2 regions of the Nocardioides panacihumi genome follow, and region 1 is predicted to be linked to the other one. Evidence: predicted binding sites of a transcription regulator. Region 1 holds the regulator's gene; the other holds the start of a gene.

Region 1 (5,827 bases):
CCGTCTCCGGGCCCATGCCCCCTCGACGCCGACCGAGGAGCTCCGCGAGCAGAACGACGAGCTCATCACGGCCCTCGAGGAGGTGCGCCGCCAGAAGTCCGAGCTCGAGGTCGTCAACAAGGAGCTCGAGGAGACCAACCGCGGGGTGATGGCGCTCTACACCGAGCTCTCCGCGGAGCTCGACCGCACCAACCAGGGTGTGGTCGCGCTGTACGCCGAGATCGAGGACAAGAACGAGCAGCTCCGTGAGGCGAGCGAGGCGAAGAGCCGCTTCCTGCGCAGCATCAGCCACGAGCTGCGCACCCCCGCCAACTCGGTGCTCGGGCTCACCCGACTGCTCACCGACCCGGCTGGGCCGCCGCTCACCGAGGAGCAGCTCGAGCAGGTCGACTACATCCGGGCCAGTGCCCGCGACCTGCTGCGCCTCGTCAACGAGCTGCTCGACCTCTCCCGCGCCGAGGCCGGTGCGCTGCGCCCCGAGCCCGCCGAGGTCGACCTCGGCGCGCTGCTCCAGGAGCTTCGCGGACCCGCGGAGTCGCTGCTGCGCCCCGGTGTACGCCTCGTCGTCGACGACTCGGCCCCGATCGTCACCACCGACGTCGACCTGCTCCGGCACGTCCTGCGCAACCTGGTCAGCAACGCCGCCAAGTTCACCGCCGAAGGCGTCGTCGAGGTGGGCGCCGCCCTCCGCGGCGACCTGGTCGCGGTGTCCGTGCGCGACTCCGGCGTCGGGATCGGGTCCGAGGACCTGCCCCGGATCTTCGAGGAGTTCTACCAGGTGCGCACCCCGCTCCACACGAGCGCCAAGGGCACCGGGCTGGGCCTCCCGTTCGCACAGCGGGTGGCGGGGGCGCTCGGTGGCAGGATCGAGGTCGAGAGCACCCCGGGCGTCGGAAGCACCTTCACGTTGCTGCTGCCCTCGAAGGAGGGCGCTGGATGAGCACACTTCCGCGCATCCTCGTCTGCGACGACACACCGGCCAAGCGCTACGTGCTCACCAGCTGGCTGCGTCGCGCCGGCTACACCGTCATCGAGACCGTGTCCGTCGCCGAGGCGATGGACGCCCTGAGCCGCGAGCAGTTCGACCTCGCCGTCCTCGACGTCCACCTGCCCGACGGCAGCGGACTCGACATCACCCGCTCCATCAAGGGCGACCCCCTCACCTCCTCGACCCCGGTCATCCACGTGTCGGCGATCGCGATCGAGACGCACGACCGGGTGCTCGGCCTCGACCAGGGTGGCGACGCCTACCTCGTCGACCCGATCGAGCCCGAGGAGATGCTCTCGACCGTGCGGGCGCTGCTGCGCTCGTCGGGCGCGCGCCGCAACGCCGAGGAGCTGGCGACCCGGACCAGCCGGCTCAACCGGGCCGCCGTACGACTGCACCTCGCGACCACCATGCCGCGGCTCGCCGAGGCCGCGGCGTGGGCTGCGGCCGAGGTCACCGACGCGGCCACCGCCGTCCTGATCCGCCACGAGCAGACGGCTCTGTGGGCGGCCGCTGGCGCCGGGGGCGAGACCTCGGGCACCGTCCTCGACGAGGACCGGGCGGACGCACTCCTGGCGGCCGCCCAGCGGCCGCCGGTCCGGTCCGCAGTCCTCCCGTGGTCAGACGTCCTCCCGGTCGCGGCCGGCGACGAGTGGGCGCTGTGGCCCGTCTTCGGAGCCGGGGCGCAGCTCGGCTTCATCGCCGTCCCGCGGACGCACCTGACCGAGGCCGTCGAAGGACTGGTGGAACGCCTCGCCCAGCTCACGTCGGTCGCGGTGGACAACCTCCTGGCCCTCGAGCGCGAGCACCAGACCGCCATGCTGCTGCAGCGCAGCCTGCTGCCCGCGGTGCTGCCGCAGCCGAGCGGTCTCAGCATCGCGGCGCGTTACCGCGCCTCGCAGCGCCACGCGGAGGTCGGCGGCGACTTCTTCGACGCCTTCAACATCCACGACGACTGCCTCCTCGTGATCGGCGACGTGCAGGGCCACTCGCTCGAGGCCGCCGTAGTGATGGCCGAGCTGCGCTACTCGCTGCGGGCCTACGCATACGACGGCTACACACCGGCCGAGGTGCTCGACCGGGTGGACACCCTCCTCGAGCGCAACGACGCCGAGCTCATCGCCACCGCCTGCATCGCCCGGGTCAGCGCGGATCGCCGAAGCCTCGAGATCGTCAGCGGAGGGCACCTGCCGCTGCTGATCTGCCGCGACGGCGAGACGTCGTACGTCGAGACGCCGGGCACCCTGCTCGGTGTCGGCATCGCACACCAGCCACAGACCATCGGCCTGCGACCCGGAGACCGTCTCGTGCTGGTCACCGACGGACTCGTGGAGCGTCGCGGCGAGCTGATCGAGAAGGGGCTCGAACGCCTGGCCGACGCGGTCCGCGCTGGCGTCGACCTCACCACCGAGGGCCTTGCGCAGGAGCTCGCCATGCTCGGCGGCGCCAGCGACGACGACGTCGCCATCCTCGTCGTCGACGTCACCGTCTGACCCGGGTCGGCCCGAGGTCCGTCCGCGCTCTGCGGCGCGCGCGTGTCGCATCGCCGATGCGAACACCGACGTGCCGAACGCCGAAGTGCCGAACGCCGAAATGGTCTGAGGGGCGGAGCCGTCTTCCCAGCGGCTCCGCCCCTCGGCCCTGCATGACAGGGCTCCCCGTTGATCCCACCGGCTGGGGTCGAGTCAGCCGGCAGAAGTCGCACCTATTCAGTTGTCCCCGCGTGGCTCGCGGGTGGTCGTGATCCGCTGGCGCTCATCGAGCGAGCGGGACGCGGAGCTGCTGCCCGGCCTGAAGCGCGCCGCCGGAGAGTCCGTTGAGGTCCTTGATGTGCTCCACCATGTCGGCGGTGTGCCCGCGGACGGCCACGCTCTGCGCGATGTCCCACAGCGTCTCCCCCGGACCGACCTGGATCGTGGTCGTCGACTCGGGACGCTCGGTCGCGGTCGAGCCTGCGGCCAGCACGAAACCCGCGACCAGGGCGACCGCCAAGCCGATGAGGAAGACCACGGCGCGTCCGCGACGCGTCAGCCGCACGGCCGACCGTCGGGCGGCCGGACGAGCCGGCGTAGCGACGCGGGTCGGGATCACGCGGGTCGGGGTCAGAATCATCGTGCTCATCGTCAGCTCCTGGGGAAGTAGGGCTTCTTCGTCCGTCGGAAGATGTCTATCGGCGACCACCGACAGTCCTCGTCGGCCCCGCTGATCGATCACCTGTTCGATCGAACACATGAGCGAGACTAGATCAGGTGTTCGAACGATTTCAAGGGCTGCGTCGAACATTTCTTCGAGACACGCGGGTTCGAACAGATGTTTGAAGTCGGGCCCGCGCAGGGTCTACCGTGGGCCCATGAGCACCCAGACCCCCGGCCGGGGCAGCAGGCAGGCCGGCGCGTCGGGGCGCCCGGTGAGCGAGTTGCCGGACGGCCCGCCCGACGCGACCGGACTCACCCCGCGCCAACAGCGGATCCTCGCCCACCTGAAGGACTGCATCGAGCAGCGCGGCTATCCGCCGAGCATGCGGGAGATCGGCGCAGCCGTCGGTCTCACGAGCACGAGCAGCGTCGCCCACCAGCTGAAGGTGCTCGAGGAGAAGGGCTTCCTCAAGCGCGACCCGCACCGGCCGCGCGCCCTCGAGGTCTTCCTCCCGGAGGTGCTGGCCGCGCGCAAGTCGATCAGCGCCGCGGAGGAGACATCGTTCGACGAGACCGGCATCGGCGACGCCGCTCCCCCGGCTCAGTACGTGCCTCTCATCGGCCGGATCGCCGCGGGCGGCCCGATCCTCGCGGAGCAGCACACCGAGGCGGTCTTCCCGCTTCCGAAGGAGCTCGTCGGCGACGGCACGCTCTACCTGCTCGAGGTCTCCGGCGACTCGATGATCGATGCGGCCATCTGCAGCGGCGACTACGTCGTCATCCGGCAGCAGCCCAACGCCGAGAACGGCGAGATCGTGGCCGCGATGATCGACGGCGAGGCGACGGTCAAGACCTACAAGAAGAAGGACGGGAAGGTCTGGCTCTTGCCGCACAACCCGGCGTACGAGCCCATCGACGGCACCCACGCCACCATCCTCGGCAAGGTCACCGCGGTGCTCCGCAGCCTCTGACGACCCACCTGACGACGATCGGCCCCGCCACCTCCCGGCGGGGCCGATCGTCGTCAGCCGCCCCTACGAGGTCGAGGACGGGCACAGGGATCACCCCGAAATGTCCCTGGGTTGCGATAAACCGGGAAGAAACCGACGGACGACTCGGGTTACGCTGACAGACGAAAATCTCGGATTCCTTACTTCGCCCCGAGGGGGGATCGGATGGACTGGCGACGCCTGCGGACGCTGCACGCGCGGCGCTCAGGCGTTTACGCCGGGTTCCTGGAGATCTCGCTGATCGGGGTCCTCTACGTCTTCTACACGTCGTCCCGGATGCTGGCGTCCGGCGATCTCGCCCCCGCCCTGCACCGGGCCAGGGAGCTCGTCCGCTTCGAGCGGTACGTCGGCCTCAACTGGGAGCACCCGATCAACGACTTCTTCGCCGACCACGGCGTGGTCGGGCTCCTCGGGTCGTACTGGTACTCCACCGCCCACTACATCGTGACGCTGACCGTCCTGGTGTGGCTCTACCTGCGGCACCGCTCGGACTACGTCACGATGCGACGCGCGCTCGTCGTCGCCACCGTCCTGGCACTCGGCCTCTACCTCCTGCTGCCGACCGCGCCGCCGCGGTTCCTCGGCGGCTTCGTCGACGTGCTCGACCTGCACTCGGCGCAGGGCTGGTGGGGTGCGGACGCCTCGGCGCCGCGCGGCCTCGGCCACCTCACGAACGAGCTCGCCGCCTTCCCGTCGCTGCACGCCGGCTGGGCGCTGTGGGTGGCGATCGCCATCCACGAGGTCAGCCGAAACCGGGTGCTGCGCACGCTCGGCTGGTCGCACGCGCTCATCACGGCGACCGTCATCGTGGGGACCGGCAACCACTGGACGCTCGACGTCATCGTCGGTTGGCTCGTCGTGCTCGTGGGATGTGTGGCGGTAGCGCCGTTCACGCCTATCATCGAGACTCGTCCGTCCATCCCTGCGTCTCGGAGACCACATGCGCCTGCGCCGCTCCGCCCTGTCCTTCCTGCTGCTGACAGGCCTCTCCCTCGGAGCGCTGAGCCCGGCACTGGCAGCTGAGGACCCGACGCCGGCCGACTCGAGCGCGGTCGCGGACCCGACCGCGGACGGCGCGAGCGCAGCGACCGACCAGCTCTCCGTGCCCGCGACCCCCGAGGACGCGCAGGCGTCGCTCGCCGAGGTCAAGGACCTGTTCGGCCCGATGACGCGGTCCGAGTCGCGCTCGATGATCACGTCCGGCGAGGGCAAGGACGCGACGCTGGCGCTGCGCGACCTGTCGCTGCGGCTGGGCTCGCTCTCGTCGACGCAGCGGAACTCGGCGTACGCGGAGTTCCAGCGTCCGGCGTGGGCCGACGACGCCACGGTGTCGAACCGGTACTGCCCGCCGACCGGCAACATCTGCCTGCACTGGATCAAGACGACCGCGAGCGCGAGCCGCGGGACCGACGACCTCTGGGCGATCAACACGGTCTACCCGACGCTGATGCACGTCTCGCAGACCTACGTCTCCGCCGGCTACCGCAAGCCGCGCGGCGACGGGTCCATCGGCGGCAGCGCGCAGACCGACATCTACCTCGACGACGTGGGCTCCGAGGGCAAGTACGGCTACTGCACCGTCGACGTCGACGACACCGGCCACTACGTCTTCCACCCGTCGAACTCCCGCGCCTCGGACCTGCCGGCGTTCTGCGTGCTCGACAACGACTTCAAGCACTCCCAGTTCCCGACCG
Region 2 (5,827 bases), on a different contig from region 1:
CGGACGGCACCACGACCCCGACCGCGTCATCGATGCGCACCGAGTGCTGGAGCTGCCGGTGCGAGAGGTCGAGACCGTACGCGCGCCCGCCCTGCGATCGCACCCATCGGGCGCACTGGCCGGCCCCTGAACCCAGCTCGAGCACGTCGCGGCCCTCGACGTCGCCGAGGACGCCGGCCTCCTTCTCGGTCAGCCCCTCGGGGCCCCACACGAAGCCGATGTCGCCCAGGAACGCGCCGTGCGTGGCCTGGTACTCGTCGGCGTACCGGTCCCAGTCGGGGCCGTTCGCCCGTCGTGACTCCGCCTCGCTCACGGGCCGGCGCTCGGCCCGGACCGGCGGGTCAAGCGGCTGATCGTCGGCCCCAGTCACGCCGTCGAGGCTAGCGCGGCTCAGCGCGGGTCGCAGCCTCGGCCCGCTTCCTCGCCTTGGAGGCGTACATCGACGCATCCGCCTCGGCGAGCGCACGCTCGAGCCTGGAGCCCGGCTTGCCGTCGGGCAGGACGGGCGCGGCGCCGACCGAGGCGCTGACCCCGACCGCCGCAAGTGCGTCGGCGTAGCGCGCGGCCACGGTGTCGAGGTCGGCGACCGCGACGTCCTCGACGTACACCGCGAACTCGTCGCCGCCGTAGCGCGCGACCTTGTCACCGGCCCGCGCCGCCGTTCGGAGCGCGGAGGCCGCCGACGCGATCAACGCGTCACCGGCGTGGTGCCCGACGCGGTCGTTGACGGTCTTGAGGTCGTCGAGGTCGATCATCAGCACGCCGACCTGGTCGCCGAGGGCGTCGACCCGCTCCTGTGCCTCGGCCGCGAGCAGGTCCCAGCCCCGCCTGTTCATCAGTCCGGTGAGACCGTCGCTGTTGGCGACGGCCTCGGCGAGCACGGCCGCATGGTGCAGCGCGCTGCAGCTGCGGACGAGCACGAGCTGCGCCGACAGGAGCTCGGAGAAGACGTCGAGCATAGCCTTGTCGACGTGCTCGCCACCGAGCAGCGGCTCGGCGCGCACGCCGCACAGCGTGCCGAAGAGCGAGCCGTCCCCGTCGAGGATCGGCACCCCGGCGTAGGCCCGGACGTCGACGGCGGCGGGGATGTCGGCGTAGTCGGCGTCGAGCTGGGAGTCGTGCACGACCTGCGACGCGCCGGCCAGCATGCGGCGACAGAACGTCTCGTCCCACGCGACCCGGTCTCCGACCTGCAGCAGCGTGTCGCCGCGGACGTGGAGGTGCACCTGCTCGTCGCCGGCGACGCGGCTGACCGACCAGTCGGTGAGCGGGGTGCGACTGTTGAGGAAGTCGACGACCCGCTGGGCCGATGCGATGAACGTCTCCAGGTCGGTCGGCTCAGCTGCGTCCACGGTGGGAGGCTAGGGCAGAGCGGAGGATCGTGGGGTGCTGTTGCGGCATCTGCGGGTGTCGCCCTGCGGGTGGTCGCGCCGGTTGGACGCGCTCCCGCGTCCCGCGTAGGGTTGACCATTGCGTGTGTTACGTGCGCGCAATCCAATTCCTCTAACTCAAGGTTCCTACTACTTCATGACGACTCTCTCTGCTCTTCCGGACTACGACGCCCCGCAGGTCGCGATCAACGACATCGGGTCCGAAGAGGACTTCCTCGCTGCGATCGACTCCACGATCAAGTACTTCAACGACGGTGACCTGGTCGAAGGCACCATCGTCAAGGTCGACCGGGACGAGGTCCTGCTCGACATCGGCTACAAGACCGAGGGCGTCATCCCCTCGCGTGAGCTGTCGATCAAGCACGACGTCGACCCCAACGAGGTCGTCTCCGTCGGCGACCAGGTCGAGGCTCTGGTCCTCCAGAAGGAGGACAAGGAGGGTCGTCTGATCCTGTCCAAGAAGCGTGCGCAGTACGAGCGCGCCTGGGGCACGATCGAGAAGGTCAAGGACGAGGACGGCGTCGTCGAGGGCACCGTCATCGAGGTCGTCAAGGGCGGCCTCATCCTCGACATCGGCCTCCGTGGCTTCCTCCCCGCCTCGCTGGTGGAGATGCGCCGCGTCCGCGACCTGCAGCCGTACGTCGGCCAGACGCTCGAGGCGAAGATCATCGAGCTCGACAAGAACCGCAACAACGTGGTCCTGTCGCGCCGTGCCTGGCTCGAGCAGACCCAGTCCGAGGTGCGCCACGGCTTCCTGACCCAGCTCCAGAAGGGTCAGATCCGCAAGGGTGTCGTCTCCTCGATCGTCAACTTCGGTGCGTTCGTGGACCTCGGCGGCGTCGACGGCCTCGTGCACGTCTCCGAGCTCTCCTGGAAGCACATCGACCACCCGTCCGAGGTCGTCACCGTCGGTGACGAGGTCACCGTCGAGGTGCTCGACGTGGACATGGACCGCGAGCGTGTCTCCCTGTCGCTGAAGGCGACGCAGGAGGACCCGTGGCAGCACTTCGCGCGCACCCACCAGATCGGTCAGATCGTCCCGGGCAAGGTCACCAAGCTGGTGCCGTTCGGTTCGTTCGTCCGCGTCGAGGAGGGCATCGAGGGCCTGGTCCACATCTCCGAGCTGGCCGAGCGCCACGTCGAGATCCCGGAGCAGGTCGTCCAGGTCAACGACGACGTCATGGTCAAGATCATCGACATCGACCTCGAGCGTCGCCGGATCTCGCTGTCGCTGAAGCAGGCCAACGAGACCAGCGCCGCCGCGGACGTCGAGGAGTTCGACCCGACGCTCTACGGCATGCAGGCGACGTACGACGACCAGGGCAACTACATCTACCCCGAGGGCTTCGACCCGGAGACGGGTGAGTGGCTCGAGGGCTTCGACGAGCAGCGCGCCGCCTGGGAGGAGCAGTACGCCAAGGCTCACGCCCGCTGGGAGGCTCACGTCAAGCAGCAGGCCGAGGCCAAGCAGGCCGAGGCCGAGGCCGGCGAGTCCACGTCGTACTCCTCCGCGGCTCCGGTCGAGGAGACCAGCGGCTCCCTCGCCTCCGACGAGGCGCTGCAGGCGCTTCGCGAGAAGCTGACCGGCGGCAGCAACTGACCTTCGGTCCAGCCTGGACACAAGAAGGGCGCCCACCGTTCGCGGTGGGCGCCCTTCGCCATTTGTCTCAGCTTCCTCAGTGAGACGCAGCAGATCGCGGCACGGCCTCGAGCACGAAGAAGAGGAAGCAGAGGAACGAGGTGCGGTCCCCGAGGCCGGGCGGCAGCAGCTCGCGTGGCGTGTCCGGCGAGAACGGCGGCTCGCTGATGACCGAGATCGCGAATCCCGCCCGCGTGAACGCGTCGGTCATCGCGTGCAGCGGCCGGTGCCAGAAGGTCAGCGACGCGGTCTTGCCGTCGAACGTGTAGTCCTCCGTGTAAGGCATGATCGCGAAGTAGTCGTCCTGCGGGTAGACCACCGGGCGGATCACCGGATGGTTCACCGCGAGGATCAGCCGCCCGCCCGGCTTGAGCACGCGGTGCAGCTCGGCCAGGGGGCCGGACCAGTCCTCGAGGTAGTGCAGCACCAAGGAGGCGACCGCGTCGTCGAACTCACCCGTGTCGAACGGCAGCGGCGCGGCGAGGTCGGCCACCAGGAGCCGGGCGTCCGTCCCGAGTCTGCGTCGTGCCAGCGCCAGCATCGCTGCGCTCGAGTCCAAGCCGGTGACCTGAGCACCCCGGTCGAGCAGGGCGGCTGAGAGCGGCCCGGCGCCACAACCGGCGTCCAGGATGCTCCGGCCTGTCACGTCCCCGAGGAGGTCGAGGGTCGCGGGGCGCTCGTAGTGTGCGTTGAACAGGCCCGACTCGTTCTCGCGCGCGTAGCTCTCCGCGAAGGAGTCGTAGTGATCGGCCTTCATCGTGCCTCCCGTCGACAGAATGTGCCGTGGACCGTACAGGAGCGCCGATGGCGCATCGTGGATCCAACGGGGCATCGCCCTTGCGTATGTTATCGAACAAGTGTACTGTTACTTGCAGATCGTTAGTCGTTCACCCCCCGTCTGATCTGCCGACACCGTCCGTCGAGCCTGCGTGGAGGGTCCCGATGACCGCAGCGAACGTCGAGCCGCCTCGACGGCCCGCCTCGGCGCGGCGTCACGCGGTCCACCGGTTCCTGGGTCGCCTCCATGAGGCCTTCGACGAGCTCGGCACCGACACCTTGTGGGCGTTGACGTCGCAGGAGCTGGGGGAGTGCCTGGAAGAGGTGTTCGCGGGTCAGGCACGGCTCGCGGCGTTGGCGCTGGAGCTGGTGGCGCAGGCGGATCGCTCCGATCTGGCCGCCTTCGACGGTGAGGTGAGCCTGGTGGCGTGGCTGCGGGACCGGGTTCGGCTCGCGCCGGCCGAGGGGAAGCGTCAGGTCCGGCTGGCTCGAGGTCTCGAGGAGCATGGCTTGACCCGTGCGGCCCTGGCGGCCGGGGCGTTCCCCGTGGCCTCGGCAGCGGTGATCAACCAGGCCTTGGATGCCTTGCCGGCCGAGGTTGACGCGACCGTGATGGATCGCGCTGAGGCCTACCTCGCGGGGGAGGCCCACGCTCACGACGCCGCGGTGCTGCGCCGGCTGGCCGACCATCTCGGCGAGGTCATCGACCCCGAGGGCGCGGATGCCCGACTGGCCGAGCAGCTGGCCCGGGCTGAGGCCGAGGTCGCGCGGAGGTGCTTCTTCGCGCTGCGGCACGACGAGCAGGCAGCGATCAGCGAGGGCTCCTTCCGGCTCCCGCTGCTCCAGGGGGCGAAGCTCCAGCGCATCCTCGAGGCCCTCACGAACCCGCAGAGGCCGGATCCGATCCCGACGGTCGACCCCGAGTCCGGGGTCCGACACTCGGCCGAGGAGCGGCGCGGTCAGGCCTTGGTCGAGCTCATCGACCGCATCCCGGCGGGCAGGATGCCCACGTGCGGTGGCAGCGACCCGACGGTCGTCGTGACGATGTCGCTGGAGACCCTGGTGGGTGGGCTGCGGGCCGCACACCTGGACACCGGGGACGCGATCAGCCCCGGCCTGGCCCGGCGGCTGGCGGCTCAGGCCGGGGTGATCCCGGCCGTGCTCGGGACCTGCAGCGAGGTGCTCGACCTGGGTCGCAAGGCGCGTCTGTACAAGAAGAAGCAGCGTCTGGCCATGGTGGTCAAGCAAGGTGGCACGTGTGCCGTCGACTCTTGCCAGAGGTCGGCCGTCTGGGGCGAGGCCCACCATCTGGTTCCGTGGCACCTGGGCGGTCAGACCGACCTCGAGAACGGCGTCATGGTCTGCAGCCGTCACCACACTCTGGCGGATCACCCCGACTTCCAGGTCACCCGGCTCCGGCCTGGCCGCATCCGCATCCATCGGCGCTGCTGAGTCGGCGAGCTCGAGCACGGCTGCGAACGCGGCCCGCGACAACGAAGAGGCCGCCGCGAGCCTGTTGTCACATATGGCTCGCTGCGGCCTCGGGGGCTGTCGCGTCAGAGACGGACCAGGTTGTGGTCGGGGACCCGGCCGAGGTCGTCGAAGTCGACGTGCTGGTTGCGGGGGCCGGCGAACCGGTCGTGACGAGCGTAGTTGGCGAGCGCGACGAACGCGGCTACCAGGACGAGGGTGAGGATCACGGTGGTCATGGCAGTAATCATGCGCTCATCGATATCCTGCCGGGAGTGGCAGTTATGCCGTAGTACGTCGATTTCCTGCCAGATCTGTGGCACGCTTGCCGGGTGACCCTTCAGAACGTCGCCGCCTTCATCTGGGACGGTGTCGCGCCCTTCGAGTTCGGCGTCCTCTGTGAGGCGTTCGGGCTCGACAGGCGCGACGACGGAGTGCCTCTGCTCGACTTCGACGTCTGCGCGCCGGAGCCGGGCGCGGTGCGGTTCAGCCTCGGCTTCTCCATGAACGTCGAGCACGGGCTCGAGCGGCTCGAAGGGGCTGACCTCAT

What was found. The regulator LexA, encoded in region 1, represses DNA repair genes until DNA is damaged. The targets are predictions, from matches to a motif close to TCGAACANNTGTTCGA.
Region 2: a site for LexA is predicted at 3,880-3,895, ahead of ABD205_RS10420 (HNH endonuclease signature motif containing protein). Genes of this name have one in related genera too.

The regions. Positions count from the first base shown of each region.
Region 1 is NZ_BAAAPB010000001.1:1,855,041-1,860,867, reverse strand. Features, by position in the region: gene ABD205_RS08775 (ATP-binding protein) at 1-940, shown strand, start outside; gene ABD205_RS08770 (SpoIIE family protein phosphatase) at 937-2,481, shown strand; gene ABD205_RS08765 (LysM peptidoglycan-binding domain-containing protein) at 2,744-3,109, opposite strand; gene lexA (transcriptional repressor LexA) at 3,339-4,094, shown strand; gene ABD205_RS08755 (phosphatase PAP2 family protein) at 4,299-5,156, shown strand; gene ABD205_RS08750 (MXAN_6640 family putative metalloprotease) at 5,074-5,827, shown strand, end outside.
Region 2 is NZ_BAAAPB010000002.1:263,043-268,869, reverse strand. Features, by position in the region: gene ABD205_RS10440 (class I SAM-dependent methyltransferase) at 1-370, opposite strand, end outside; gene ABD205_RS10435 (GGDEF domain-containing protein) at 381-1,352, opposite strand; gene rpsA (30S ribosomal protein S1) at 1,528-2,991, shown strand; gene ABD205_RS10425 (class I SAM-dependent methyltransferase) at 3,068-3,787, opposite strand; gene ABD205_RS10420 (HNH endonuclease signature motif containing protein) at 3,973-5,259, shown strand; gene ABD205_RS10415 (hypothetical protein) at 5,364-5,516, opposite strand; gene ABD205_RS10410 (helix-turn-helix domain-containing protein) at 5,610-5,827, shown strand, end outside.